2 regions of the Bacillus sp. AC266 genome follow, and region 1 is predicted to be linked to the other one. Evidence: a T-box and tRNA genes for the amino acid it is inferred to sense, from the RefSeq annotation. Region 1 holds a T-box; the other holds one or more tRNA genes.

Region 1 (15,850 bases):
AGTGCTTCGACACAACCACCAAAACCAATTATCCGTCCGACTGCGAATCACACACAACAGCAACAACAACCAGTAGCTCAACCTTCAAAACAACGTGAAGTTAAGCGTGAAATGAAACGTGAAGAGCCGGTTGTGCATGATCGTCATACAGATTCAGATGACATCGATATTCCAGCATTCTTACGTAACCGTCGTAGACGATAAAAGAAAAGGAGCTTTCATGCTCCTTTTTTTTGTTGTCTAAATGGAAAAGATCTGCTAAGCAGATCTTTTTTTACTATTTTGCATATGGAGAGCCCAGTCCTATTTTTAAGCCATAAGCTGTGATAAATTGAAACTTTAATTAGTCGGGGGTGTTCATCCAAAAATGATTGTTAGCCCGACTCCCACTTAACTTCTGTCCTTTTTTATAGCTGAATTTTGAGGCAAGGTCTTACTGCCCGCAAATAGCAAGATAAACTTTGTATATATATAATTCAATTATTATGTATACAAGTAAAAAATTTATATTATTCTATGAAAAATACACTTTTATTTTTTACCGACAGATTATGTCTAGAAATCACAAAATAACAAAAAAATCCCTCCACCAATTGACACACTTTCCTGTTGGATATGCATTATACTAGTCTCAACTTAAAAAAAGAGGTGAATTGTTTGGTTGTTTACGCCGACATTGTCTGGTTGTTAAACGCCTGCATTGATTTTCTTTTACTTTTATTAACAGCCACCGTGTTAAAAAAGAGAATCAAAAGATGGAGGCTTGTGTTAGGGGCATTTATAGGTTCAACTATTGTTATTTTCGCCTTTACGCCTTTTGCTTCTATGATGACACATCCAATTATGAAACTATTGTACTCGTTACTTATTGTGTATACAGCATTTGGGTTTTCGACATTTAGAAATTATACACAAACTGTTTTTACTTTCTATTTTGTAACCTTTATGGTTGGTGGAGGATTAATTGGAACGCATTACTTTTTGCAAACGAACGAAATGGTAAATGGATTAGTTCAATCTAAATCAGTTTCTTACGGTGATCCAATTAGTTGGGTATTTGTTATTTTTGGTTTTCCAGTAATTTATTATTTTTCTAAAAAGCGTATAGAAAGCGTAGAGGTCACAAAGATACACTATGATCAAATCGTGAAAGTGGAAATTCAATTAGCTGGAGAGGAACTAGAATTAGCAGGTCTAATTGATAGTGGGAACCAACTTTATGACCCGTTAACGAAAACACCCGTTATGATTATGCATATTTCATCATTAGAACATTTTTTGCCAGCTTGGTTAACAGAACAAATTTATTCCAAAACAGAAATTCCTCAAATACCAGAAAATGATTCTGGATGGGCGACGAAACTACGTTTAATTCCTTTCCGAGCAGTAGGAGTAGAGAATCAATTTTTATGGGCAATTAAGCCAGATTGTGTGCGAGTTTATCATGAAGGTAGTTCGGTTGTTGTAAACAAAGTACTGATTGGATTAAATACACAACAATTATCTACTAATGGTGAGTATCAATGCATTGTACATCCGAAAATGTTGATTTCGCAAAAGATGGTAATTGCTTAATTATGAGAGGCGGGATAATATGGTGAAATTTAAATTTTATTTGGTATACCTTTGGTATAAAGTATTGCTGAAATTAGGAATTAAGACCGATGAAATTTATTATATTGGTGGAAGTGAAGCGTTGCCACCGCCGTTAACGAAAGAAGAAGAGGCAGTTCTTTTGAATAAATTACCAAATGGAGATCAAGCTGCGAGGTCGATGCTTATTGAACGTAACCTAAGGCTTGTTGTATATATAGCAAGAAAATTTGAAAATACAGGGATTAATATTGAGGATTTGATTAGTATAGGAACAATTGGTCTTATTAAGGCAGTGAATACATTTAATCCAGAAAAGAAAATTAAATTAGCAACATATGCATCTCGTTGTATAGAAAATGAAATTTTAATGCATTTGCGTCGAAATAATAAAAATCGTTCGGAAGTTTCTTTTGATGAACCGCTTAACATTGATTGGGACGGAAATGAACTGTTACTATCAGATGTTTTAGGTACAGATGATGACATTATTACAAAAGATTTAGAAGCTACTGTAGATCGTCATCTTTTAATGAAAGCATTGCATCAATTAAATGACCGTGAAAAACAAATTATGGAGCTTCGGTTTGGACTCGCTGGTGGTGAAGAGAAGACACAAAAAGATGTGGCTGATATGCTTGGAATTTCACAGTCTTATATTTCTCGTTTGGAAAAAAGAATTATAAAAAGATTACGAAAAGAATTTAATAAAATGGTGTGAAGAATAAGACCAGTCGGTATCTAGACTGGTCTTATTCTTTTTTTGTGCATTAGGAAATATGATATTTGTGAAAAATGATGGAAAAACCGTATGCATAAAATCCCCTTCAAAGGAAATACTTTACACTGTACAGCAACTCCCGATAGGAGGGAACACTTTGACGAGAAACAAAGTAGAAATTTGCGGTGTTGATACAGCTAAACTTCCAGTACTAAAAAATGAAGAGATGCGTAAATTATTTCGTGAAATGCAAAGTGGAGAGATAAGCGCCAGAGAGAAATTAGTGAATGGAAACTTACGTCTTGTACTGAGCGTCATCCAAAGATTTAATAACAGAGGAGAATATGTTGATGATTTATTTCAAGTTGGTTGCATTGGACTTATGAAATCCATTGATAACTTTGATTTAGGCCAAAATGTAAAGTTTTCAACGTATGCTGTGCCGATGATTATTGGAGAAATACGTAGATATTTGCGTGATAACAATCCAATTCGTGTATCTCGCTCATTACGAGATATTGCGTATAAAGCGTTGCAAGTAAGAGAAAAATTGATTGCTGAAAATTCAAAAGAACCAACAGCAATGGATATTGCGAAAGTTCTTGAAGTGACACATGAAGAGATTGTTTTTGCACTAGATGCGATTCAAGATCCGGTTTCATTATTTGAACCGATTTATAACGATGGAGGAGATCCTATCTTTGTTATGGATCAATTAAAGGATGAAAAACAAAAGGACGAGCAGTGGGTTGAAGAACTGGCGTTGAAAGAAGGAATGAAGCGTTTAAATGATCGTGAAAAAATGATTATTCGAAAACGTTTCTTTCAAGGAAAGACACAGATGGAAGTTGCCGAAGAAATTGGGATTTCTCAAGCTCAAGTATCACGTTTGGAGAAGTCTGCTATTAAGCAAATGAATAAGACGATTCAAGGATAAGGTCCTCACCAGTTATGGTGAGGTCTTTTTTATATATAATATTTTGCGCTCATAGTAGATTGGGTAGGTTCATATAATGAAAATAAAATGGATGTTCTATTAGTAGCGGTTATATACTGTTTATCCGCTTCGAAATTAGGCTGAAGTAAAAAGTTAGATGGAAGCGGGACTGCCCGTAAAAGTCCGATTGGCATGGGTTAATAATCAGTAGGGATGGGGATAATCCCACTGATTAAGGTTTCACTTTATTTGAGAGCGTACTTACGATTCATGATATAAGGGAGAGGATGAATATGATACGGATTTCGGAGTTTCAAATGAAGGATGTTGTAAATGTTTCAGATGGAAAGAGGCTTGGGAATATTGGAGATATTGATATTGATATAGACACAGGAAAGATTAGGGCGGTTATTATTTCTAAGCAGGCACGAATGCTTGGACTCTTTGGGAAGGAAGTAGAATTTGTGATTCCTTGGGAGCAAATTATGAAAATTGGAGAAGATGTCATACTTGTAAAAGTAGATCATGTTAATTCTGTAACAGAATCAATACAAACACCGACAATTTCATAAAGAATATTACAAATTCCTCTTTTTTTTCTGTTGTCATTATGAAAAAATAAAAGTATGGTAAAATAGACAGGAAGTACCATACTTTTTTCTGTTATTTTAATTAAAAGGAGTCGCTTTATGAGAGAACCATTTAAATATGCGGACGGTATACTGTATTTACAAGCGTGGAAAGAACTTGGAAACATTACTGTTGGATTTACGACAAAAGATGGTGGAGTAAGTACAGGCTCCTTTCATGCGATGAATTTAGGATTACATGTGAATGATATCGTGGAGAATGTTCATGAAAACAGACGCATTTTAGCTAATAAGTTACAAAAACCATTAGAAAAATGGATTTGCTCTGAACAAGTTCATGACCATCATGTTGAGAAAGTAGGACTGCAAGAAAAAGGGAAAGGCGTTTATTCATATGAAGACGGTATTCCAAAAACGGATGGCATTTATACGACTAACAAAGATGTTCTCTTAACATCTTGTTACGCTGATTGTGTTCCGCTCTATTTTTATGCACCATCACATGATATGATAGGACTTGCGCATGCTGGGTGGAAAGGGACTGTAACAGAGATTGCGAAAGAAATGATTCAAAAGTGGAATGCAGAAGGTGTTTCAAGTGATGAAATTCATGTCGCAATTGGTCCTGCAATCGGATCATGTTGTTATGTTGTTGATGATCGTGTATTAACAGCAGCACAGCAAGTAGTAAACGGATCTGTTCCTCATAAAGTAATTTCTGATGGTCAGTATGCAATTAATTTAAAAGAAGTTAATCGTATATTATGTGTACAAGCAGGCATAAAAGAAGAACATATTGTAATGTCATCTCTTTGTACAAGCTGTGAAGAACAATTATTTTTCTCTCATCGTCGTGATCAAGGTAAGACGGGGAGAATGTTGAGTTTCATAGGTTTTAAGGAGGAGTGAAGTAAGTGACAGTGCAAGGGAATTTAGCAGATGTAAACGAAGTAATTAAAGAATCTTGTGTACGAGCTGGACGTTCGATGAAAGATATTAAGCTCGTTGCAGTTACAAAAACTGTAGGGATTGAAAAAACAAGCGAAGTAATTGAAACAGGAATTATTGATTTAGGTGAAAATAGAAATGAAGGTTTCTTACAAAAATACGAGCATTTCGGTTCAAAAGTGAATTGGCATTTTATTGGATCATTGCAAACGAGAAAAGTAAAAGAAATCATTAATGAGATTGATTATTTACATTCATTAGATCGTCTTTCGCTTGCAAAAGAAATTCAAAAACGTGCTGATAAGAAAGTTAAATGCTTCATTCAAGTGAAAACATCATCTGAAGAATCAAAGCAAGGATTGGCGATAGAAGAAACAATTTCTTTTATTCAAAGTTTGCAAGAATTGGATAAGATTGAAGTGGTAGGATTAATGACAATGGCTCCGTTTACAGGAGAAGAGGAAGAGATTCGTCGCTGCTTTAAGGAATTGCGCATGCTACAAACAGAGGTGCAGGAGCTAGAATTATTACATGCACCATGTAAAGAATTATCAATGGGAATGTCAAATGATTACACGATTGCAATTGAGGAAGGCGCTACATATATTCGTTTGGGAACGGTTTTAGTAGGAAAAGCGTAGGAGGAAGGAGAAAGTTATTATGAGTTGGTCAAAAGTAAAATACTTCTTTTTTGACACACCGGAAGAAAAAGAAGCAGCTCAATATAGTTATGAAAAGGAGCAAACAGACATGACAAAGCAACAAGATCCCCCAGAACAACAAGATGTTCCGTTTGCGAAAGTGCAACCGAAGCAAAATGTAGTGAGTATTGAAACAGCGAAGCAATCTTCAAAAGTTGTTTTACTAGAACCACGTACATATTCGGAAGCGCAAGGCATTTCGGATCACTTAAAAGGTAGACGAGCTGTTGTAATTAATTTGCAAAGAATGTCTACAGATCAAGCTGTACGTATCGTTGACTTTTTAAGTGGTACTGTATACGCTATAGGCGGGGATATTCAAAAAATAGGCCCGAAAACATTTATGTGTACACCTGAAAATGTTGATATCGTTGGTGCGATTTCAGAGTTATTCGGTGAAGAAGAAGAGACAAATATAAAGAGGTGGTAATACGCCATGACAACAGTTTTAACAGTGTTACTTACTGCTATCGAGATTTACTCGTGGGCACTAATTATTTACATTCTCCTATCATGGTTTCCTGGCGCAAAGGAATCAGCTTTTGGAGATTTTCTTGCGCGTATTTGCGAACCGTATTTAGAGCCGTTTAGGAGGTTTATTCCACCATTTGGTATGATTGATATTTCTCCACTTGTTGCTATTGTTGCCTTGAAACTTGCTAGAGGTGGTTTAGTGAGTTTATTCAACTATTTTTTATAGTGTGAGGTTAAATACATGAGCATCTATGAGCATTTTAGACCTGATGAAGAGGTCTTTGTGGATAAAGTATTAGAGTGGAAACAGGCTGCTGAGTACCATCAAGTCAAGTTAACAGATTTTCTTGATCCAAGACAGCAACAAATTGTTTCTATGGTAATAGGGCAAGGAGATGTAGCTGTACGGTTTGATGGTGCGATGCCTGAAGCCGAACGGAAAAGAGCACTAATTTATCCAGATTATCTAGAATTAAATGAAGAGGAATTTCAAGTAGAAGTATTAGAAATTGACTATCCTTCCAAGTTTTTTACGCTAGAACATAGGCAAATATTAGGTGCATTCATGTCGCTTGGTTTAACAAGGGAAAAATGTGGTGATATTTTGCTTCAAGAAGACCGTGCCCAAATTGCAGTTGCCAAAGAAGTTGTATCGTATATTGAAATGAACTTACAATCAATAGGGAAAATGAAAGTCACACTCTCTCCTATACAAGTAGAGAAAATTTTGCGTGTAGGTGAAAAATGGGGAGAAAAATCTGGGACTGTTTCGTCACTTCGTCTAGATGTTTTATTAGCTGAAATGCTACATATATCTAGGCAGAAGGTACAGCCTCTTATAAAAGGTGGCTTAGTAAAAGTCAATTGGAAAACAGTAGAGCAAACTTCGTATGAATGTTTTCCAGGGGATGTTTTCTCGGTTAGAGGGTATGGACGAAGTAAATTATTTTCTGTAGAAGGTAAAACGAAGCGCGACAAATGGAGAGTTTTGTATGGTATACTAAAATGATTGGTTTTTTAGAAGGAAATTCTCTTATTTTGTCGAAGAAAAGATATAATTGAAAGAGGAAATTTAGATAACTACTTGGAGGTGGCGTTGTGCCGTTAACACCATTAGATATTCATAACAAAGAATTTGGTCGCGGGTTTCGTGGCTACGATGAAGATCAAGTAAATGAGTTTCTTGATCAAATCATCAAAGATTATGAATTAGTCATTCGTGAGAAAAAAGCTTTAGAAGAAAAGGTTGCACAATTAGAAGGAAAGTTAGATCATTTTTCTAATATTGAAGATACGCTGAACAAATCTATCATTGTCGCACAAGAAGCTGCTGAAGAAGTGAAGCGTAATGCACAAAAAGAAGCAAAATTAATTGTACGTGAAGCAGAAAAAAATGCAGATCGTATCATTAATGAAGCGTTAGTGAAATCAAGAAAAGTTGCTTTTGATATTGAAGAGTTGAAGAAACAAGCGAAAGTATTCCGAACTCGTTTCCGTATGTTATTAGAAACACAACTTGAAATGTTAAACAACGATGATTGGGATAAACTAATTGAATTAGAAGACGAAGTGGACGAACTGTTGAAAAAAGAAGAAACAGTGTAAGCTTGACGTTTTTCTCATTATTACATATAATTTTAAACAGCATATTTATTAAGAAAAACGAAGATAGGGATAAGTACCTTTTTCATACCTTATATAGCGAACTGAGGATGGTGTAAGCTCAGGATAAGGAGATAATGGGAATATCACCCTGGAGTTCCGCGCTGAACAAATTTAGTAAGCGTAGGCGTATATTCGCGTTAAGAATATAAAGAGGACCTTATGCATTTGTATATGGTCTACTAGGGTGGTACCGCGGGAGACTTTCTCGTCCCTTTTTGGGGATGAGAGGTCTCTTTTTTATTCCCTTTTTTAAGGTCTGTCGTTTATATATTTAAGGAGGAATTGAGCATGGAGTACAAAAATACATTACTAATGCCAAAAACAGAATTCCCGATGCGTGGGAATTTACCGAAACGTGAGCCTGCAATGCAAGAAAAATGGGCTGAAATGAATATTTATGAAAAGGTACAAGAACATACGAAAGGCCGTCCTTTATTTGTACTACATGATGGACCTCCATATGCAAATGGTGACATTCATATGGGACACGCACTAAATAAAGTGTTAAAAGACTTTATTGTTCGTTTTAAATCAATGACTGGATACTGTGCACCATATGTACCAGGTTGGGATACACACGGTTTACCAATTGAGCAAGCTTTAACAAATAAAGGTGTAAAGCGTAAAGAAATGACAGTTGCTGAGTTCCGTAAGTTATGTGCAGAGTATGCATATGAGCAAGTAGAACGTCAACGTGAACAATTTAAGCGTTTAGGTGTACGTGCAGATTGGGATAATCCATATATTACTTTAGAGCCAGCTTATGAAGCACAACAAATTAAAGTGTTTGGTGACATGGCGAAAAAAGGTTATATCTATAAAGGACAAAAACCAGTTTACTGGTCTCCAACAAGTGAATCAGCTTTAGCAGAAGCTGAAATTGAATATCAAGATAAAAAATCAGCATCTATTTACGTAGCATTCCCTGTAAAAGATGGAAAGAACGTATTAGAAGGTGATGAGAAATACATTATTTGGACAACAACGCCTTGGACGTTACCTGCAAACTTAGGTATTTCTGTTCACCCAGAACTTGAATATGCTATTGTGAAAGTAAATGATGAGAAATATATCATCGCTTCTGAACTATTTGAGACAGTTGCAAAAACGTTAGAGTGGGAAAATGCTGAAGTTGTGAAAACGGTAAAAGGTAGCGAACTTGAGTATACAGTTGCAAAACATCCATTCTACGATCGTGACTCATTAGTTATGCTAGGAGAGCACGTAACAACAGATGCAGGTACAGGTTGTGTTCATACAGCACCAGGACACGGGGAAGATGACTTCGTTGTTGGTAAAAAGTATGGCTTAGAAGTACTTTGCCCAGTTGATGATAAAGGTGTATTAACAAATGAAGCACCTGGATTTGAAGGCTTATTCTATGATAAAGCTAACAAGCCAATTACGGAAAAATTAGAAGAAGTAGGCGCGTTACTGAAACTAGCATTCATTACGCATTCATACCCACATGATTGGAGAACGAAAAAACCAATTATTTTCCGTGCGACAGCGCAGTGGTTTGCATCTATTGAAGCGTTCCGTAAAGAATTATTAGAAGCTGTTGCGGAAACAAAATGGGTACCAGCATGGGGAGAAACTCGTCTTCATAATATGGTTCGTGACCGTGGTGACTGGTGTATTTCTCGTCAGCGTGCATGGGGTGTGCCAATTCCTGTATTCTATGCAGAAAATGGTGATCCAATTATTACAGATGAAACAATTAATCATGTAGCAGATTTATTCCGTGAGCACGGTTCTAACGTATGGTTCGAGCGTGAAGCGAAAGATTTATTACCAGAAGGATTTACACATACAGGTAGCCCAAATGGTGAATTCCGTAAAGAAACAGACATCATGGATGTATGGTTCGATTCAGGTTCTTCTCACCAAGCGGTATTAGAAGAGCGCGAAGACTTACAACGTCCAGCTGATTTATATTTAGAAGGATCTGACCAGTATCGTGGTTGGTTTAACTCTTCATTATCAACAGCAGTTGCTGTAACTGGTAAAGCTCCGTATAAAGGCGTACTAAGCCATGGTTTCGTACTAGATGGTGACGGACGTAAAATGAGTAAGTCGATTGGAAACATCGTCGTACCGAAGAAAATTATGGATCAATTAGGCGGAGACATTTTACGCTTATGGGTATCTTCTGTTGACTATCAATCTGATGTACGTATTTCAGATGATATTTTAAAACAAGTAGCAGAAGTGTATCGTAAAATCCGTAACACATTCCGTTTCTTATTAGGAAACTTAGATGATTTTAATCCAAGTGAAAATACAGTAGCGGTAGCTGAACTTCGTGAAGTAGATCGTTACATGTTAGTGAAGTTAAATGACTTAATTACAAAAGTAAAAGATGCATATGAAACATATGACTTTGCTGCTGTATATCATGCAATTCACAACTTCTGTACAATTGATCTAAGTTCATTCTACTTAGACTTTGCAAAAGACATTTTATACATTGAAGGTGCAGATCACGCGGATCGTCGTGCAATTCAAACTGTATTATATGATGTTCTTGTTGCATTAACGAAACTTGTAACGCCAATCTTACCTCATACAGCTGATGAAGTATGGCCATATGTTCCTGGTGCAGAAGAAGAAAGCGTACAGTTAACTAATATGCCAGAAGCTACAGAAGTAGAGGGTTCAGAAGCGTTAAGAGCAAAATGGGATGCATTTATGACATTACGTGATGACGTTTTAAAAGCGTTAGAAGTAGCTCGTAATGAGAAAGTAATTGGTAAGTCATTAAATGCGAGCATTACGCTATATCCGACTGCAGAAATGAAGGCTATGTTAGAGTCTATTAGCGAAGACTTAAAGCAATTATTCATCGTCTCTGAGTATAAACTTGGTGGTACAATTGAAGAAGCACCAACAGATGCACCAAAGTATGAGCATACAGCTGTAGTTGTAGCACAGGCGACAGGTGAGACGTGTGAACGTTGTTGGGTTGTTTCAGAAACAATTGGTAAAGATGCAGAACATGAAACATTATGTGAGCGTTGTGCAACGGTTGTTAAAGAAAATTATGTAAAATAATGAAAAAAAGCTGACTGCTCATAATAGCAGTCAGTTTTTTGTTGATGATATATCAAAATAACTTTCACTCTCTTTCCTATGAAGGAAAAATGTGTGTGAGGTAAGCGTGGAAATTTCGGACACACTAATTGTACATTGCAGCTGGGAGGAATGTACACGTGAATGAAATTTATATGGAAATAAAAGAAGAATTACAATTGATGAGAAAAGAGTTGCAAGATAGATTGGCGAAAGAAGTAATGCACACATACTATATGGAATTTGGGCAAGAACTTGGATACGAAATAAAGGAAGAGACAAAGAAAAAATTGCTATTACATGATATAAAAGAGGATTTAAAAGATGTAGAACGTGCATTGTTTAAAATGGAAATAGATATGTACGGTATTTGTGAAGAAACTGGAAGAGCGATTTCTACAAAACAAATGAAAACAATGCCGACTGCTCGTACTATTCATGAATTTTTCTATGAAAAGGTAAATGTATGAAATACGCACAACGATATTATGTTACCTTTTTTTAATTTATTTTATTCTTCTACAAAGGTTCATTGTGAAAAGGTAGCAGCTATGCTAAAATTTTGAGGTACACTGTCTTTGTGGGGGAAATGAAAATGATATATTATGTAATAGCGTTATTTGTCATTGCCATCGATCAAATATCGAAGTGGCTAATTGTAAAGAACATGGAATTGGGTACGAGCATTCCGATTATCGATAATGTATTATACATAACATCTCATCGAAATAGAGGAGCTGCCTGGGGTATTTTAGAAAATAAAATGTGGTTTTTCTACATTATTACAGTCATTTTCGTAGCATTTATCGTATTTTATATGAAAAAATATGCGAAAACGGACAAGCTTCTAGGTATTTCATTAGGTCTAATTTTAGGCGGAGCAATTGGCAATTTTATTGATCGTGTATTTAGACAAGAAGTAGTGGATTTCATTCACGTGTATATTTTCTCGTACAACTATCCGGTATTCAATATAGCTGACTCAGCATTATGTATTGGAGTTGTATTAATTATTATTCAAACAGTATTAGAAGGAAAGAAAGCGAAGGAGTAATTGAATGAGTGAAGTAGTACAAGTAACAGTTGCAGAAGAACAAAAAAGCGAGCGAATTGATAAATTCGTTGCAGAAATAAACAGTGAATGGTCACGTTCACAAGTGCAGCAATGGATTAAAGATGCTGTTGTGACAGTAAATGGGAAATCAGTTAAAGGGAATTATAAAGTAAAAGGAAATGATGAAATTACAGTAACAATTCCCGAGCCAGAAGAGTTAGATATTCAACCGGAAGATATGAATTTAGAAGTTTATTATGAAGATGCCGATGTACTAGTTGTAAATAAGCCGCGTGGCATGGTAGTACATCCAGCACCAGGGCATACGAAGGGTACGCTTGTAAACGGACTTATGCATCATTGTACAGACCTATCAGGTATTAACGGTGTAATGCGTCCTGGTATAGTACACCGTATTGATAAGGATACATCTGGATTATTAATGGTTGCTAAAAATGATATGGCGCATGAATCACTTGTAAATCAACTTGTAGCAAAAACGGTAACAAGACGTTATAAAGCGATTGTACATGGTGTAATTCCACATGATAAAGGAATAATTGACGCTCCAATTGGTCGTGATAAAAAAGAACGTCAAAGTATGACTGTTGATGAAAATGGTAAGAATGCAGTTACACATTTCCAAGTGTTAGAGCGATTTAAGGATTTCACACTTGTAGAATGCCGCTTAGAAACGGGACGTACACACCAAATTCGTGTTCATATGAAATATATTGGTTATCCACTTGCAGGGGATCCAAAGTATGGTCCGAAGAAAACATTAGATATGAATGGACAAGCACTTCATGCAGGGATTTTAGGTTTCGATCACCCTCGTACTGGTGAATATATTGAGTTTGAGGCACCGATTCCAGAAGTGTTTGAAGAAGCGCTAAATATTTTACGGAAATAGTATTGACAAATCATAAGAAAACTGAGATACTGACAACAGTTAAATAATGATCCTTTAACACAGCCCCGTGAGGTTGAGAAGGTAACGGTTTGAAATACTTAGGGTATGTTGTACCCTTTTTTCAAAAGTCCTCTCGCACACGCTGAGAGGACTTTTTTTATACCATTACTCTCACGCAAGAAAAAAACTTGGAGGTGTAGAGCATGCAAGAGAAAGCTGTCGTTTTAGATGACCAAATGATTCGCCGCGCTTTAACACGAATTAGTCATGAAATCGTGGAACGAAATAAAGGTGTCGATAATTGTGTTCTTGTCGGAATAAAAACACGTGGAATTTTTATTGCACAACGTTTGGCAGAACGAATTGGTCAAATTGAAGGAAAAGAGATGGAAGTAGGAGAGTTAGATATTACGTTGTATCGTGATGATTTAACACTACAATCGAAACATAAAGAACCACTTGTAAAAGGTTCTGATATTCCTGTAGATATTACGAAGAAAAAAGTTATCCTTGTGGATGATGTGTTATATACAGGAAGAACAGTTCGAGCAGCAATGGATGCTCTTATGGATTTAGGTAGACCATCACAAATCCAATTAGCTGTTCTTGTTGATAGAGGTCATCGTGAATTACCAATTCGCGCTGATTATGTAGGAAAGAACATTCCAACATCTAGTGAAGAGCGTATCGAAGTTGATTTGCAAGAGACAGATCAACAAGATCGAGTAAGCATATACGATAAGTAAAGCCCTTTTAAATGTAGTCCTGTGAGGCTGCCAAAGGGTCTTGGCTTTCATATGTCAAATTTGGCATACGAAAGTGTAGGACTCTTTGTGCACAGGCACAAAGAGTTTTTTTATTGCAAAAATTAAAACTGAAGGAGGATGTAACAATGGAGCAAAAGCCAGTGTTAGACATTCATGAAGTACCGAAACCGGGAAAATGGTTATTATTAAGTATACAACATTTGTTCGCGATGTTTGGATCAACAGTGCTTGTTCCGTTTTTAACAGGACTGAATCCATCAGTAGCTTTAATATCAAGTGGATTAGGAACGCTAGCGTTTCTTCTAATAACGAAAGGTCAAGTACCAGCATATTTAGGATCATCATTCGCCTTTATTGCACCAATTATTACAGCAAAAACAGCAGGTGGACCTGGAGCAGCGATGCTTGGAGGAATGCTTGCGGGACTTGTGTACATCTTAATCTCACTCGGAATTAAGAAATCTGGGTCAGAATGGATTATGAAATTACTTCCGCCAATCGTAGTTGGGCCAGTCGTAATGGTAATCGGTTTATCTTTAGCACATACAGCAGTGAACATGGCGATGAACGGTGCGGATGGTAAGTATAGCATTACACACTTTTCAGTAGCATTAGTAACATTAGCAATTACAATCATTTGCTCCATATTCGGGAGAGGATTTTTCAGTATCATACCAGTGCTACTTGGAATCATCGGCGGGTATATATTCGCTTACTTCCAAGGGCTAGTAGATTTAAAGCCAGTAGCTGAGGCAAAATGGTTTGTCATACCAGACTTCACAGTACCGTTTGTAACATATACTCCGGAGTTTTCATGGAAAATTGTACTCTTAATGGTGCCAGTTGCACTTGTAACAATTTCAGAACATATCGGACATCAAATTGTACTTGGAAATGTTATTAAAAGAGATTTAATTGAAAAACCAGGTTTACATCGTTCAATCTTCGGTGATGGGATAGCAACATTGATCGCATCACTAATAGGGGGACCACCGAATACAACGTACGGTGAAAACATCGGTGTGCTAGCAATTACGAGAGCATACAGTGTATACTTATTCATCGGTTCAGCAGTGTTCGCAATCATGTTTGGATTTATCGGGAAGATTTCAGCACTGATTCATTCGATTCCAACACCAGTTATGGGTGGTGTATCAATCTTACTCTTCGGTGTAATCGCATCAAGTGGTTTACGTATGATGGTAGACGATAAAACAGACTTAGGTGACAAACGAAACTTAATGATTGCATCAGTTATACTAGTAATCGGTATTGGCGGAGCGGTACTGCACGTAGGTGAATCGTTCCAAGTAGAAGGAATGGCGCTAGCAGCAATTGTAGGTGTACTATTAAATCTACTACTACCAGAGACAAAACAAACAAATAAAACAAAACAATCTAAGCAGATTGCTTCATAAAAATAACCTTTTAATTCAGTCCTGTGAGATAGAAAAGGGTGGCTACTTTAACGCACCCTAGTCTCAAAGACTAGGGTATTTTTATACAGTTATTGTTATATAAATTCAATGGTGTTATCATAAAAAACAGAAAGATGAGGGATGACGATGAGCCATTTGTTAACGATGAGTGAATTATCGGAACAAGAAATTTCAGAAATCCTAAAAGACGCAGAAGATTTCGCGAATGGAAAAGAGAGAAAAACGACAGAGCAAACATTTGTTGCGAACTTGTTCTTTGAGAATAGTACGAGGACGAGATTTAGCTTTGAAGTTGCTGAGAAGAGATTAGGACTTGAAGTATTAGACTTTTCCGCAGATGCATCTAGCGTACAAAAAGGAGAAACTTTATACGATACGATAAGAACACTAGAATCAATCGGAACAAAAGCGGTAGTCATCCGCCATGAGCAAGATCGTTACTTCGATGAATTAAAAGATCAGGTGAATATCCCAATCTTGAACGCTGGAGATGGATGTGGAAATCATCCAACGCAATGTCTACTCGATCTTCTAACAATTAAACAAGAGTTTGGAAGATTTGAAGGTTTGAAGATTGCAATAGTTGGGGATGTTCGTCATAGCCGAGTAGCACGTTCTAATGCAGAAGCATTAACGAAACTGGGCGCGACAATTTACTTTGCAAGCCCAGAAGAGTGGAAAGATGAAGAGAACACATTTGGAACGTACAAGAGTTTAGATGAACTTGTTCCAGAAGTGGATGTGATGATGTTACTTCGTGTACAACATGAGCGTCATGACCATTATGAAACAGACATTATGAAAGAGTATCACGAGCAACATGGGTTAACAGTTGAAAGAGAAAAACGTATGAAAGAAGGAAGCATTATTATGCATCCAGCCCCTGTAAACCGTGATGTTGAAATTGCGAGTGAACTTGTCGAGTGTGAACGCTCACGCATATTCAAGCAAATGGAAAACGGGGTCTACGTAAGAA
Region 2 (15,850 bases), 360 kb from region 1:
TTAAAATGAGGTAAAAATGAGAAATGCCCTCTGTTAAGAGGGCATTTACTCTTAGCCTTGCTAGCGATATCAACCAAATCGTCCTGTAATGTAGTCTTCTGTACGCTTATCTGCAGGTGTTGTAAATAATTTGTTCGTATCTGTATATTCCACAACTTCTCCACTTAAGAAGAAAGCAGTTTTATCTGAAATTCGTGCTGCTTGTTGCATGTTGTGCGTTACGATAACAATACTAAAATCTTTCTTTAACTCCTGAATTAATTCTTCTACTTTTGATGTTGAAATTGGATCTAGCGCCGATGTTGGCTCATCCATTAAAATTACGTCTGGCTCAATCGCTAAGCAGCGTGCAATGCATAGACGTTGTTGCTGACCACCAGATAAACCGTATGCATTATCATGCAAACGATCTTTTAACTCATCCCAAATAGCTGCGCCGCGCAAGCTATTTTCAACAATTTCATCAAGTGTTTTTTTGTCACGAACACCATGGATTTTCGGACCATATGCTACATTTTCATAAATAGATTTTGGGAATGGATTTGGCTTTTGGAACACCATACCCACATGCGTACGTAATTCTTCAACTGGATATGATTTATCAAATATGTTTCGTTCTCTATATTCGATAACGCCCGTAGTTCGAACGATAGGCACTAACTCTACCATACGATTTAGCGTTTTTAAGTATGTTGATTTCCCACAACCACTTGGACCGATAATCGCTGTTACTTCATTCTCATGAATACTTAAGTTGATATCTTTTAAAGCATGGTCTTCTCCGTACCATAAATTTAAATTTTTCGTATCAAATACTATTTTTTTTGGTGCTGTCTCAATCTTTTTTTCATTTTTCACCTGTACATTTACTACTGTTGCTACCATTTGAATTCCCCTTTCATCCACTTCCAACTTATTTTCGATTTCGTAACCATAAGACAAATATATTTATAAAGAGCAACAATCCTAGCAAAACAATCATCCCAGCTGCTGCTACATACTGAAATTCTTCTTGTGGTCTACTCATCCAATTAAAAATTTGAATTGGTAAAACCGTAAATCTATCAAACATACTGAACGGAACATAATTTGCAAAGGCAAGGGCCCCAATAACTAATAATGGTGCTGCCTCACCAATTGCTCTCGATACCGCTAACGTACATCCCGTTACAATCCCTGGCAAAGCGACTGGCAATACAATTTGATACATCGTTTGCCATTTCGTAGCACCTAATCCGTAAGAAGCCTCTAGTAATGAGCTCGGCACAGTTCTAATCGCTTCTTGACTAGCTACAACAACAGTTGGTAAGACGAGTAAACTCATCGTCAGTGCCGCTGCCATTATGCTCTCTCCCAAATGGAGAGCGTATACGAAAATAGTTAACCCGAGTAAACCAAACACAACGGAAGGTACCCCTGCTAATGTTTGATTATTTAATTCAATTAACTTTTTAAAAACGGACTCCTTCGCATAATGCTCTAAATAAAGAGCTGTTCCGACTCCGAATATAAAAGAGACTGGTATAACAATGCTCATAAATAGTATTGTTCCTGACAAAGCAGCGACAATCCCAGCTTCTCTCGGATTACGTGAGGCGAAGTTTGTAAAGAAATCTATTGAAAGATAACTTATACCTTTTTCAAAAATTTGAAAAAGCAATATAAAAAGTATTACTACTGAAAACAAAATTGCTATATAAAACAAACACTTGTAAATCCGATCCTTTAAAAAACGCGATGCCATATTTTCTTGTATGTTCTTATGGTTTAACATTCGCATATTATGTCAACCTCCTAAAACGGCGCATAATATATTGCGAAATGATATTCATAATAAAAGTAAACATAAATAACGTTGCACCTACAGCATACATGCTGTAATAAGTAATCGTTCCGTGCGGAGCATCACCTAAACTCACTTGTACAATATAGGCTGTTAATGTTTGAATAGAATGAGTCGGATCTATCGATACATTAGGTGTTGATCCAGCTGCAATAACAACAATCATCGTTTCACCAATTGCCCTGGAAGCTGCTAATATAATCGCTGCCATTATGCCCGTAAAAGCCGATGGAAACACCACTTGTTTTACCATCTCAAAACGAGTTGCTCCTAGCGCTAATGAGGCTTCTTTAATTCCTTTCGCTACAGCTCTCATCGCATCTTCAGAGAGAGACGCAATCGTCGGGATCATCATAAACCCTATAACAATACCTGGACTAATAGCATTAAAAAACTGCAAATCTGGTATAACCCGTTGTAAAAGTGGTGTGACAACTGTTAACGCGAAAAAACCATATACAATTGTCGGGATGCCTGCTAGTAGCTCTAACAACGGTTTTAATATTTTCCGAGCGCCATTCGAAGCGTATTCGCTTAAAAACACGGCACAACCTAAACCAATAGGAATTGCTACGAACATGGCAATTGCTGTTACAAGGATTGTTCCACATATAAGTGGTAATATACCGAATTTGGGATCTTCAAAAAAAGGTAACCATTCCTTCTCTGTCAAAAAAGAATACAATGATATCTTTTGAAAAAACATGATTGTTTCATTTGCCAACGTAATAATAATTCCAAGTGTCGTTACAATGGACACGCTAGCAATGGCTTTTAGTATTAACGGAACAATTCGATTGATTCGCTGCGTTTTTTTTCTTCTATTTGTATTTCTCTCAATCAAATGTTGTACAGAAAATGTAATTTGACTTTTGTCATTATGAGCCAAAGATGAAAACCCCTTTCCACCCTGACATTACCTTTTTATTTCTGTTAACATTCGCAGCTGTTCATTATATTTTTCTTTTGGTAATTTTACATATCCGACCTCTTCAGCAAGGCTTCCAACATGCTTAATCATAAACTCAACATAATTTGCTACATTAATTTTATTTCTGATAGATGCATGATTCACATACGTAAATAGCGGCCTAGATAATGGCTTATACGTACCCGACTGAATGGTCTCTTTCGTTGGAAATACACCATCCACCTGTATTGCTTTTACCTTATCTCGATTGGCCATATAATAAGCATATCCTACAAAAGCAATGGCATTTTTATCATTCATTACCCCTTGCATAATAACTTGATCGTCTTCAGACAAAGAAACCGTTTTTACAAGGCGATTATTTTGTAAGACAACATTTTGGAAATAATCATAAGTACCAGAGTCTACGCCTGGCGCATAAAATTTAACTTGTTCACGAGGCCATGATGAATGAATTTGTGACCATCGTTTCAATCTTCCATTTTCACTCCATAATAGACGTAACTCGTCTATCGTCATATTGTTTACCCACGTATTTTGACGATTCACAACAATCGTTAGACCGTCATAAGCAACCTCAAATGGTGTAAATTGAATGGATTTTTTCTGCATTGCATTTTCTTCTACCGGTTTCATCAATCTCGAAGCATTGTTTATATCTACTTCTCCTTTACTGAAACGATTAAATCCTCCCCCTGTCCCAGAAATACTAATAGAAATTTTCACGTTTGGATGGGCCTTTGTATATTCCTCTGCTACTGCCTCTATAATAGGGAAAACCGTTGAGGATCCATCAACTCTCACTTCTCCCATTTCATTTGTAGCGAATGCAGTAGACATATTAAAACAAAGGAAACATGTCGATAATGTCAAAACTTTAATCGATGCGCTCATCCATTTCACGTGTTCTTCCTCCTAGAAGTAACCGGAAATAACAGGATTACAGATATAAGAATACTGCTAAACTATTAATTCGGTTTTAATTATTTGTAAAAGTTTTGTAAAGTCCCACAAAAACAACTGTATACACAAACTTTATTTTCACTTTTGTACTTTAGATGCAGGAAATTTTCTAATCATCCATAAAGCGAAACTTTAATCAGTGGGGGTTTTGTTCATTCCCCCACTGATTATTAGCCCTCACCAATCGGGCGTTTACGGGCAGCAGGGCTCCCACCTAACTTCTTTGCTCCAGCTGAATTTTGAGGTGGGAATTTTACCGCCCTCAAACGCGGGATAAAACTGCTATCGCCTATCACACACAACAAACTTAGAGCGTATGCACTAATCTTGTTGTGTTCATCGTTTTTGAAACTACATGTTTTTTCAATATTTTATGCTTGTCCACATTTACTAAACCATATGCGTAAGGCATAAAAAAAAGCACACTATCTTTTCAGATAGTGTGCTTTTTTTACAACTTTTTTATTCATCATCTTGATTTTTATTTTTTTTCGCTTTTTCATCTTGCGGAGCTTCACCAGTTAATGCTTGTTTTTTCAACTCAAAGTAAGCGTCCATTATTTCACGACTGATATATCCATTAATCCCTGTTTTATCATCGTGTACCCATGGCACAACAACAGAAAATGCTACTTCTGGATCTTCAAGCGGGGCATAACCTACTAATGTTAAGTTATATGTTTCAACACGCTCACCTTTTGCATTTCTACCAATCTCTTTATCTCCGCCATATACAGTTTGAGCTGTACCTGTTTTCCCAGCGGCTTTATACGGTGCACCTGCAAAGTATTTTGTAGCTGTACCACCTGTATCGTTAAACACTTGTCTAAATCCTTCTTGAACACGTTTAATTTGTGATTCAGGCATATCAACACGATTTAATACTTTCGGTTCCATGGATTGAACAACTTTTCCAACTTCCTCTGGCTTCGCCGATGGCTGACGAATTTCCTTTACAACTTGGGGTTGCATACGATATCCACCATTTGCAATCGTCGAAATATATTGCGCTAATTGAAGCGGTGTATACGTATCATACTGCCCGATTGATAAATCTAATAAGAAACCTGGTTGATTTCCTTTACCTATTTGACCAGCAGTTTCATTTGGCAAATCAATTCCTGTTTTCACACCAAGTCCAAACTGACCAAAATAGTAACGCATAGTATCGAACGCACTTTTCGGAATATCTAACGTACCGCCTCGTACATATGGAACCCCAGCGATATTCATCGCTGTTTTAAACATATAAACGTTAGAAGACATTTTTAACGCTGTCAGGTCATTAATATACCCCATCGTTTTCCAAGATGACTTCGTAGGTGTCCCTTTTAATTTAATCGGTTCATCATACTGTACAGCTCCAGGTTGAATCGCACCAGTTTGATATCCCGTAAGTACTGTCGCACCTTTTACAGTTGAACCCATCGGATAAGAACTTGTCATCGTTCCTAATGCAAAATCATCTACTTTCGTTTCCCCGTCTTTATTCACTAATTGTTTCCCCGCCATAGATAAAACTTCACCATTTTTCGGGTTCATCATTACAACGAATGCACGGTCTAAAAGAGGTTCGCTCCCTTTAAATCTCATTAAGTTTTTTGTAAGAATTTCTTCTACGCGCTTTTGTAATTTCATATCGATCGTTAAATTTAGATCGTTACCTCGTTGTCCTTGTGACACATTAATAGTTTCTAAAATATTACCCTCTTTATCTGTAACATTTCTAACTTCAGCTTTTGTGCCGTGTAAACTATCTTCGTACTGTTGCTCAAGGTAACTTTTTCCTACGCGATCGTTACGATTATAATCACGAACAAGATAGTGATCTAATCTTTCTCTCGGTAACCCTTCATCAGAAGAAGTTACACCACCAAGTACACTTCGGAACATATCGTCATACTTATATTTTCGCTCCCAGTCAACATTTGTATCTACACCTGGTAATTTCGCTAAATTTTCACTAATAATCGCGTATTCTTCCGGTGTTGCATTTTTTTTAACGATTTGCGGCGTCATTGCATATCCGCTTTCCATCTTACTTTTGATCGCCAATATTTCTAAATCTTTTGCTGACAGTTGATTAATCTCTTCTTCTGTTACACGATTTCGTTGACGTTCATCTAGTTCTTTATCGTCAATTTTATTCGCTTTAAACTCTTCACGATCTTTTTTTGTGATTTTTGCTTCTGCTTCTTCTTTATGTAAAGCAAGCCAATAATCTTTCTTATCGCGATCTGTTAACTTATCTGTTGGGACTTCAATTAAATCTGCTAACTTTTTCGCCGTCTCTAAGCGGTCTGCTGCAGTTGATCCCTTCATTTTTGTAAATGTAATTGTACGAATAGGCTCATTATCTACGACCGCTTCTCCATTACGATCAAATATTTTCCCGCGTGGTACAGGATTACTTATCGTTGAGTTTTCTTTTTTCTCAACTTCATTTTTATATTCCTCACCACGAACAATTTGTACGTATCCAAGCCTTACAATAACCGCGGAGAACATTAAAAACACGCAAAAAAACAACACGTTTAACCGAAAAGGAACGTGGGTCTTTTTCTTTTGTTGTTTCTGCTTCTTGCTCATACAAACCCCCTCTACCAACAGCTATGTAATGTGAAAGGGACACCTTCATACAGGTGCCCTCACTGCTGTCTTACATCTTTTTCTATTCTAGCATAAAACACGCGATAAGTTAACCTTCTGGTTCAGTTTGATTCTGCGTGCTTCCTTGCGCTACAACACTGGTTTTGTTCACATTCCCCTCATCATATTTGACATTTTTAACTGCAAAATAAATAAGGAAATGTCCAGCTCCTAAAATACATAGTAAGAAAGGTAAACTTTTTTCAGGCGGAAAAAATATGACAGCACATAAAAAACTTAAAATGGAACAGATTCTTCCGGCATTTAACCATAATTCCCTGACCACTATATATTCTACACGCCATTCTCTCGCCTGTTTTGCTCTACCAATTACATCGTATGTCATTGAGCCGTACGGAACGAGTAAAATCGGATATGCAACTGCAATACATGCTGCATAAATAAGTAATTTCGTATATGTAACATTAAAAATAACTAAAAATACGACCGCATATAAAATAATGCCACCAAGTAAAATTGCTTTTTTTCGCCATTCTTTCTTTAACATACGAGCAACTAAATAATAGCATACAAATGATACTGCAGAATTCACTAAACTATATTTCCCTAGTGCTAACTCGCTACCAGATGCTAAATAGACATATACCGAAATAACGAAAATAAACGTTCCCTCTCTCAAACCTTGGAAGAAATGAGCGCGCGTAATTCTTCCCCAGTTTTCATCAACTTGCCGCTCTTTCAATACTTGCACAATTTCATAGCTTCCTTCACATTCCCTCTTCGATAAAAAAAAGCTTAGAACAACTGCAACCGCAAATAGCATTAACGAGAGGAAGAAAACGACAGTATAACCACTCCATTTTTCCATACGTGAAATTGTATATCCTGCTGCTATCGGTCCAATCATTCCAGAGAACGATGTAAGAAGTCCTAGAAAACCGTTAAAAAAATCTCTTGTTTCTGGTTCTGTAATCTCAAATGTCAACAAGTTAAAAGCGAGCCAATAAAAACCATAACCAACTCCTAAAAGGGCTCCCATTAACAAAATATAGTGAGATGCACTTTTTCCCGCTACTAAAACGACGATAAAAAAAACAGCTAACGTGCCTACACCGATTCTCAATAAAATCGAGCGATCAATACGTTTCGCTAATTTCCCGCCCACAAGAAATGTTAGAGGCTGCAATACAACGCTGGCCAAATTATACAAGCCCAGATTCACATAATTTTGTGTTTGCTTCCATAAATAAATGTTTACAAACGTATTCGATAAAGAAATTGCGAGCGTGTATAAACCTCCTATAACGAGCAATAATACTAAATCCCGATTCACTTCAACATCACCGATTACATGTTTCCACTTCATACACAACTCTCCTTTACTTCATGTTCTAGTCTTCCAAAGACAAGCTCAATTATGTAAAAGGAGAACATAGAAAAAAGCTAGGAGAAAACCCCCTAGCTTTTTTCTAGCTGTATTAGCTTTAATTATTTTGCTTCTTGGTAAAGTTTTTCAGCAACGTTCCAATCTACAACGTTCCAGAATGCACCGATGTAGTCAGGACGACGGTTTTGGTAATTTAAGTAGTAAGCATGTTCCCAAACATCTAAACCGATAACTGGAGTCTTACCTTCAGTTAGAGGAGAATCTTGGTTTGGAGTGCTTGTTACTTCTAACTCACCATTATTTACTACTAACCAAGCCCAACCAGAACCGAAGCGAGTTGCGCCAGCTTTTGCGAATTCTGCTTTGAATGCATCGAAGCTACCGAATTTCGCTTCAATCGCAGTTGCAAGTTCGCCTACTGGTTGTCCCCCGCCGTTTGGAGATAGGATTGTCCAGAAGAATGTATGGTTAGCATGTCCGCCACCATTGTTACGTACTGCTGTACGGATTGCTTCAGGTACTTCGTTTAAGTTTGCAACTAATTCTTCAACGCTTTTGTCAGCTAATTCTGCATGACCTTCTAAAGCAGCGTTTAAGTTTGTAATATACGTGTTGTGATGTTTTGTATGATGGATATTCATTGTTTCTTTATCAAAGTGAGGTTCTAAAGCATCATACGCATAAGGTAAATTTGGTAATTCGTGTTTTGCCATTGTTATATTCCTCCCGGTTTATGTATTGTCACTACATATGTGACCTACAACTTCATTCTACCCTAATTGCCATAGGGTGCAAACAAATAAATCGCTTTGTCTTGCTATCATTAAAGTAGCAAAATTCCCACTTCTTTTCAATTAAAATGCTCATATATTCCGAAAAAAAGCTTCCTTCTACAAGGAAGCTTCCTGCTGACATAATAAACATATGAAATGGATATGGACCCTGTAGGACTCGAACCTACGACCGGACGGTTATGAGCCGTCTGCTCTAACCAACTGAGCTAAGGGTCCACGATTATGTATGTACCATTAAAAACAACTAAATTCCAATCGGATATATCGTTTGAAAAATGTAAGATAAATTTACCATATACGAAAGAAAAGTGTCAATTGTATTTTTCTCTACTAAAAGAAGTAAATTAATAAGAAGGAATTTAGTCTTCTCTACTATATGTAAATATAATATATCTTGAGCTTCTCTAGATTCGTACGTTACAATGATTTTATACATACATAAAGGAAGTGAATCTATGTCCATTTTTACACAGCTAGCAAAAAGCGTATATTCGCCTAAAGATATGGCGCTTTTCCGTTTTCAAAAAATCGGTAAAACCATTTTGTATATTATGCTTCTTTGCCTAATCACTACTATTCCAAGAACTTTCTTGTACGGTAGCGTTATTCAAGATGGTGTTAACATGGTAAATAAAGTAATCGAAAAAGATTTACCTGATTTTAAAATTGAAAATGGCGAGCTAACAGCTGATATTGATCAACCTATCGAAAAAGAAGATGGAAATGCCCTTTTCGTATTTGATCCAAATTCAACAGACTTAGAAAAATATCAAAATAAAACAGGTTTATTTGTTTTAAAAGATAAAGTAGTCTCCATGGGGAATGGTCAAACACAAACATACTCCTATAATGACTTATTAGGCGCATCTCTTGAGAAAAAAGATTTACAAGATTTCATTTCGTTATTTGACAGTATTTATCCAATCTTATTATTCGTTATTGGGTTCTTACTGTACTTGTTCCAATTATTTATTACCTTTGTAGGAGTTACATTGCTTGCCTTCATCGGTTCTGCGATGAGCGGTCAACGCAAATTATCTTATAAACAAGTTTGGACATTAACTGCTTACAGCTACACAATTCCAACAATCTTCTTTATGATTATGGATTTATTCAAAATAAACGTACCTGGCGCAACATTCATTTACATTGCAGTTGTTTTAATCGTTCTATACTTAACAATTAAAGAAGTTCCAAAGCCGAAAGAAAAACAAGAACTATAAAAAAATGCCTAAATAGGCATTTTTTTTTTGGACAAGCATATATTCCTAGCAAAGGAGTGAAGGATATGAAGAGATTAGGTGTACTCTTATTCGTGCTTGTCCTCGGTTATATATTTTATTACGACATAAAAATCGGTACTTTACCGATGTTAAGTTCATACAAAAAAACATCTGCTGCCCAAACGATAAAAAAAGAAAATACAGATACAAAACAAAATAAAGAGAAAGAAACAGAAAAAGAAAAAGAAACGGATACAGCTTATAAAGCAATCGAAGTAAAAACTGGCGATACCGTTCTTTCTATTACAGAAGCGATTAATAAGAAAAAAATTCCTTCTATTGAAAAAGTAATTGATGATTTTAAGCAATTAAATAAAAATACATCTGCTACAAAAATCCAAGTTGGAAAGTCTTATAAATTCCCCTTATATCAATAAGCAATCACTTAATCCTTGTCAATTACATAAAGGCGCTGATACAATAGTAAAAGTGAAACCGAGTACTTTGGTTTCTATAGCCCTTTCTCACACATACTATCATTGATGTAAGGGACTAAAATAAGAAACTTCTTTTATAAGGAGAGCGATCAATTCGTGAATGAAATGACTCAACGCACAAAAACACGTCCAGTTAAAGTCGGTAATTTAACAATTGGCGGTAACAATGAATTAATTATACAAAGTATGACGACAACAAAAACGCATGATGTTGAGGCTACAGTTGCTGAAATTAAACGTTTAGAAGAAGCTGGCTGTCAAGTTGTTCGTGTTGCTGTTCCAGACGAACGCGCAGCAAATGCTATTGCTGATATTAAAAAACAAATCAACATTCCACTTGTTGCTGATATTCATTTTGATTACCGCCTTGCTTTAAAAGCAATCGAAGGCGGCATTGATAAAGTACGTATCAATCCAGGTAACATTGGACGTCGCCATAAAGTAGAAGCTGTTGTAAATGCAGCGAAAGAGCGTGGCATTCCAATCCGTATCGGTGTAAATGCCGGCTCATTAGAACGTCATATTTTAGAAAAGTATGGATATCCAACTGCTGATGGTATGGTCGAGAGCGCACTGCACCATATTAAAATTTTAGAGGACTTAGATTTCCACGATATTATCGTATCAATGAAAGCCTCTGATGTTAACTTAGCAATTGAAGCATACGAAAAAGCTGCTCGCGCTTTTGATTATCCATTACATTTAGGTATTACAGAATCAGGAACATTGTTTGCTGGGACTGTAAAAAGCGCCGCCGGTCTTGGAGCAATTTTAAGTAAAGGCATCGGAAATACACTTCGTATCTCTTTAAGCGCTGATCCAGTTGAAGAAGTAAAAGTTGCACGTGAACTATTAAAATCATTCGGTCTTGCATCTAATGCCGCAACACTTATTTCTTGTCCAACTTGTGGTCGTATTGAAATCGACCTAATTAGCATTGCTAATGAAGTCGAAGAATACATCTCCACACTTAAAGTTCCAATTAAGGTTGCAGTACTCGGCTGTGCCGTAAACGGTCCTGGTGAAGCTCGTGAAGCTGACATCGGTATTGCCGGTGCACGCGGAGAAGGTTTATTATTCCGTAAAGGGCAAGTCGTTCGTAAAGTACCAGAAGAAACAATGGTAGAAGAACTGAAAAAAGAAATTGATGTAATCGCTGCTGAAATGGCTGCTGAACGAGAAAAAGAAAAAGAAAAACAAGAACAATAAAAAGAAGGTTGCCACAATTTTTGTGAGCAACCTTTTTTTACATTCAAATTAAAAACTCGTCAGTTATATAACTGACGAGCCCTCTCATTTTGCACATTTTGGGCAACGACCATATATTTCAAACTTATGCCCCGTTACCTCATAACCTTTAAAATCTTTATTCATAAAATCCATCGGGCAGGAATTAATCTCTTTCGTACCACCACAATCTAAACAAATGAAATGATGATGATGTTCCATAATGGAGCATGTAAAACGGAAATGCTTTTCACCATTTAATTCCGTTTGCTCTAAAACACCGACTTCAGCAAAAACCGTTAAGTTACGATAAATCGTATCAAAACTAAGTCCTGGATAATCACCCTTCATATGCTCTAAAACATCTTTCGCAGTTAAATAACGATTATGAGCTGCGAATAATCTCAGCATCTCTTCCCTTTTCCCTGTATGTTTGTATCCCTTTTCCTTCATTAGGCGTAAAGCTTCTGTTAGATTCATACCTATCCCTACTTTATGCAGTTTTTTTCTTTTTCCATAAAATTGCACCAATTAAAATAAGAACCGCTATCATAACAATTGTACCACCTGGAGCTAAATCAAGTTGATACGAAGCAAACATTCCACCAATTACTGCAATTTCACCAAATAAAATGGAAAAGAAAATTGTTTGTTTAAATCCTTTTGCAGTACGAATACTTGCTGCAACTGGTAACGTCATTAAAGATGATACGAGAAGAACACCTACAACACGCATTGATACCGCAATTACAAGAGCAACTAATATAATGAAGATAAAGTGAATCCACTTTGCACTTAAACCGGTTGATACAGCGTATTCCTCATCAAATGATAGTAAAAACAACTCTTTGTATAATAAAACAATCGTCGCAATAACAACAATTGCTACTATACCAATAATAATTAAATCCGCACTTGTTACAGCACTTACACTACCAAATAAATAACTAAATAAATCCGTATTGAATCCATTAGCAAGTGAGATGAAGATAACTCCAATCCCCATCCCTGCTGAAAGTATAATCGGGATTGCTAACTCTTGATAATGTTTATATACAGTACGTAATTTTTCAATTAGCAATGCTCCACCGATTGAAAAAAACATCCCCATATATAAAGGGTTTAAAAACCCACCGGTAAAGATTGTCTTTTCAAGTAATAAACTTGCTGCAATTCCTGATAACGTCACATGACTTAATGCATCCGCAATAAGCGACATGCGGCGAATTACAACGAACACGCCGATAAGTGGTGCGACAAGCCCTATTAAAATACCAGCGTATAAGGAATTACGTAAAAAATCATATTGTAAAAAATCCTGTATCATTATATCCTCCCGTGATGCCCATGTTCATGTTCTAAGCGATGAACATGATGTCCATATAAAATCGACATTTCTGCATCTTCTAACTCTCGGAATTTCTCTACATTCCCATGGAAATGTAAATGCTGATTCAAACATGCAACATGCGTCACCTTCTCTGTTACAGCACCCATATCGTGCGTAACAAGAATTAACGTAATTCCCAATCTTTTGTTTAAATCCTCTAGTATCTCATAAAAACTTGCCACATTTTTCACATCAATCCCAACAGTAGGCTCGTCCAAAATAAGCAATTCCGGATCACTTACAAGTGCACGAGCAATAAATACACGCTGTTGTTGTCCACCAGAAAGTTCTCCAATGTTGCGACCTCGAAACTCGCTCATACCTACATCAGCAATCGCTTTTTCTACTTTCGCATTATCGTCTTTCGTAAAAAAGCGAAAAAGCCCTTTTTTCGAAACGAGCCCCATTGAAACAACCTCGAAAACAGTTGCCGGGAAACCTGAGTTAAAGCTACTTGCCTTTTGGGATACATAACCAACTTTATTCCACTCTTTAAATTTCTTACTATCAATGCCAAACAATCTAATACTTCCTTGCTTTGGTTTTAAAACACCCAATAAGCATTTAAGTAAAGTCGATTTCCCTGAACCATTCGGTCCAACTAAACCTAAAAAAGCTCCCTTCGGAACTTGCAAATTAATATCTTCTAACACGTTGCGATCTTCATACCGAAACGTTAATCCTTCTATTTCCAATATATTATTCATAGCATCTCACCTATTTTAATTCAGAATGATTCCGATTTATCTCTATTTGAATTATAGTACAGCTTATTATAGTTGTAAACCAATCTGCCTAAAATATATTCTTTATTTCAAGAAACCTTATTATTATAACAAAAAGCAGAGAAGAATTCTCTGCTTTCAAAAGATATTACAATTAACTTTTTAGTGAATTGCTGATTTAAACTTACCACCATTTGTCTCTTGTGTATTCATAATCGTAACAAATGCGTTTTCATCAATTTCATGCACAATTGATTTTAACTTCGTCACTTCCAGACGTGTTACAACTGCATAAATAACTTCTTTTTCTTTATCTGTATAGCCACCTTTAGCAACAAGTTTTGTTGTTCCACGACCAAGGCGGTGTAAAATCGCATTTGATACTTCCTCATATTGATCCGATACTATTAAAACTGCTTTCGTTTCGTCTAATCCTTGAATTACCGTATCAATTGTTTTGAATGCGATATAGTACGTCATAACAGAATACATCGCTTGTTCAACACCAAAAACAAATGCTGCCCATGCAAAAATGAATAAGTTCACAAACATTACGAATTCACCAACAGAAAACGGTAATTTCTTCGTTAATAGAATCCCCATAATCTCGGTCCCGTCTAACGATCCACCATGACGAATAACAAGTCCTACACCAATTCCTAAAATAAGACCGCCGAAAACTGTTGCTAAAATCGGCTCTGTTGTAAATGGCGGAATAGCATGCAACGTTGATTCAATAAATGCTAAAGCTACAATTCCAAATGCTGAAGATAACATGAATGTTTTTCCAATTTGCTTATACCCGGAGTACATAAAAGGAATGTTGAGGATAACAACTAAAGTAGAAAAGCTTAACCACCAAATATTAGGAGTAAGATAATCTAATATAAGAGAAATACCAATAATTCCACCATCAATAATTTTATTTGGCATTAAAAACAGTTCAATCGCTACCGCCGCACACGCTGCCCCAAAGACAATCATAACTAAACGATATACAAGATGAATAACACTTTCTTTTCGATGTTGCTTTTTTTCCATAAGTCCTCCTTATACTCTTTATCTATAGTTTTGTTCTTATATTATAACATAAGCTTCTTTTCCCCATTGAAAAAATGCACCTCGATACGAATATGTACAAGCTATGCGTACATATATTTCGATAGAAGAACGTGTGAAGGAGGACAACACGATGAACCTCATTAAACAAATTGTGAACAAAAAATTAAATCATATTTCTACAAAAGAACTATTGAAATATAGTAAAGAATACGAAGTTCCAATCACAACTGCACAAGCTGATAAAATCGTTTTACTTATGAAAGGGAAAAACATTAACATTTACGATAATACCGAGCGACTAGATTTGTTAAAACAAATCGCTAAAGTAACTACTCCTGCCACTGCCCAACAAGTAAATATTTTATTTCAGCAGCTATTAAAATAAGGAGGGGAAAATCCCCTCCTTATTGCGCTTTAATTTTTTCAAGAATCCCTTCATCAAAAGTACCATTTTTCAGCATTTCGATTTCTAATTTATATGGTGGCTTCTTATCTTTTTTATCTTCACCTACATACGGCGTTTCAAGAATTTTTGGTACGTGCGTAAGTTGTGGGTGATGCACAATGTGATGCAATGCCTTATAGCCAATATGACCAAAACCAATATTTTCATGACGGTCTTTTCCAGCTCCGCGTACATTTTTGCTATCGTTAATATGAAGTACTTGTAAACGATTTATCCCAACAATTTTATCAAATTCGTTTAACACACCGTCAAAATCATTTACAAGGTCATAACCTGCATCATGCGTATGACACGTATCAAAACATACAGATAGTTTTTCATTATATTTCACACCATCAATAATTTTCGCAATTTCTTCAAAGCTACGACCGCATTCCGTTCCCTTTCCTGCCATCGTTTCTAACGCAATGTTAACCGTCTGCTCTGGCGTTAATACTTCATTAAGCCCTTTAATAATTTGTTGAATACCAGCATCCGCTCCTGCACCAACGTGCGCACCTGGGTGAAGAACGATTTGTTTCGCTACACCTAATGCCGATGTTCTTTCAATTTCCATGCGAAGGAAGTCTACACCTAATTGGAATGTTTCTGGCTTCGTCGTATTCCCAAGATTAATAATGTATGGCGCATGTACGATAATTTCTTCAATACCGTTTAGTTCCATATGTTTTCTTCCTGCTTCTATGTTCAATTCTTCAATTGGTTTTCTTCGTGTATTTTGCGGTGCACCTG

What was found. The T-box of region 1 lies ahead of ileS2 (isoleucine--tRNA ligase). A T-box ahead of a tRNA ligase gene usually reads a tRNA of that ligase, here a tRNA-Ile.
Region 2: it encodes a tRNA-Ile, which carries the amino acid that the T-box ahead of ileS2 (isoleucine--tRNA ligase) is inferred to sense. The anticodon was not compared.

What each region holds. Positions count from the first base shown of each region.
Region 1 covers NZ_CEEDEC010000002.1:894,267-910,116, forward strand. Annotated here, with positions in the region: gene ftsZ (cell division protein FtsZ) at 1-204, shown strand, start outside; gene spoIIGA (sigma-E processing peptidase SpoIIGA) at 658-1,575, shown strand; gene sigE (RNA polymerase sporulation sigma factor SigE) at 1,595-2,314, shown strand; gene sigG (RNA polymerase sporulation sigma factor SigG) at 2,472-3,251, shown strand; gene AC0IXC_RS12330 (YlmC/YmxH family sporulation protein) at 3,545-3,823, shown strand; gene pgeF (peptidoglycan editing factor PgeF) at 3,941-4,750, shown strand; gene AC0IXC_RS12340 (YggS family pyridoxal phosphate-dependent enzyme) at 4,756-5,430, shown strand; gene AC0IXC_RS12345 (cell division protein SepF) at 5,450-5,920, shown strand; gene AC0IXC_RS12350 (YggT family protein) at 5,927-6,190, shown strand; gene AC0IXC_RS12355 (YlmH family RNA-binding protein) at 6,206-6,973, shown strand; gene divIVA (septum site-determining protein DivIVA) at 7,063-7,569, shown strand; T-box leader at 7,621-7,845, shown strand; gene ileS2 (isoleucine--tRNA ligase) at 7,918-10,683, shown strand; gene AC0IXC_RS12370 (TraR/DksA C4-type zinc finger protein) at 10,842-11,171, shown strand; gene lspA (lipoprotein signal peptidase LspA) at 11,297-11,755, shown strand; gene AC0IXC_RS12380 (RluA family pseudouridine synthase) at 11,760-12,668, shown strand; gene pyrR (bifunctional pyrimidine operon transcriptional regulator/uracil phosphoribosyltransferase) at 12,872-13,414, shown strand; gene uraA (uracil permease) at 13,561-14,853, shown strand; gene pyrB (aspartate carbamoyltransferase) at 15,001-15,850, shown strand, end outside.
Region 2 covers NZ_CEEDEC010000002.1:534,087-549,936, reverse strand. Annotated here, with positions in the region: gene pstB (phosphate ABC transporter ATP-binding protein) at 70-885, opposite strand; gene pstA (phosphate ABC transporter permease PstA) at 914-1,780, opposite strand; gene pstC (phosphate ABC transporter permease subunit PstC) at 1,782-2,732, opposite strand; gene AC0IXC_RS10320 (PstS family phosphate ABC transporter substrate-binding protein) at 2,760-3,677, opposite strand; gene AC0IXC_RS10315 (peptidoglycan D,D-transpeptidase FtsI family protein) at 4,200-6,326, opposite strand; gene AC0IXC_RS10310 (MFS transporter) at 6,436-7,713, opposite strand; gene sodA (superoxide dismutase [Mn]) at 7,836-8,447, opposite strand; tRNA gene AC0IXC_RS10300 (tRNA-Ile) at 8,671-8,744, opposite strand; gene yqgB (protein YqgB) at 8,984-9,751, shown strand; gene AC0IXC_RS10290 (hypothetical protein) at 9,817-10,188, shown strand; gene ispG (flavodoxin-dependent (E)-4-hydroxy-3-methylbut-2-enyl-diphosphate synthase) at 10,354-11,457, shown strand; gene AC0IXC_RS10280 (Fur family transcriptional regulator) at 11,542-11,955, opposite strand; gene AC0IXC_RS10275 (metal ABC transporter permease) at 11,969-12,802, opposite strand; gene AC0IXC_RS10270 (metal ABC transporter ATP-binding protein) at 12,802-13,572, opposite strand; gene AC0IXC_RS10265 (YitT family protein) at 13,753-14,631, opposite strand; gene AC0IXC_RS10260 (DUF2624 domain-containing protein) at 14,783-15,037, shown strand; gene AC0IXC_RS10255 (deoxyribonuclease IV) at 15,057-15,850, opposite strand, start outside.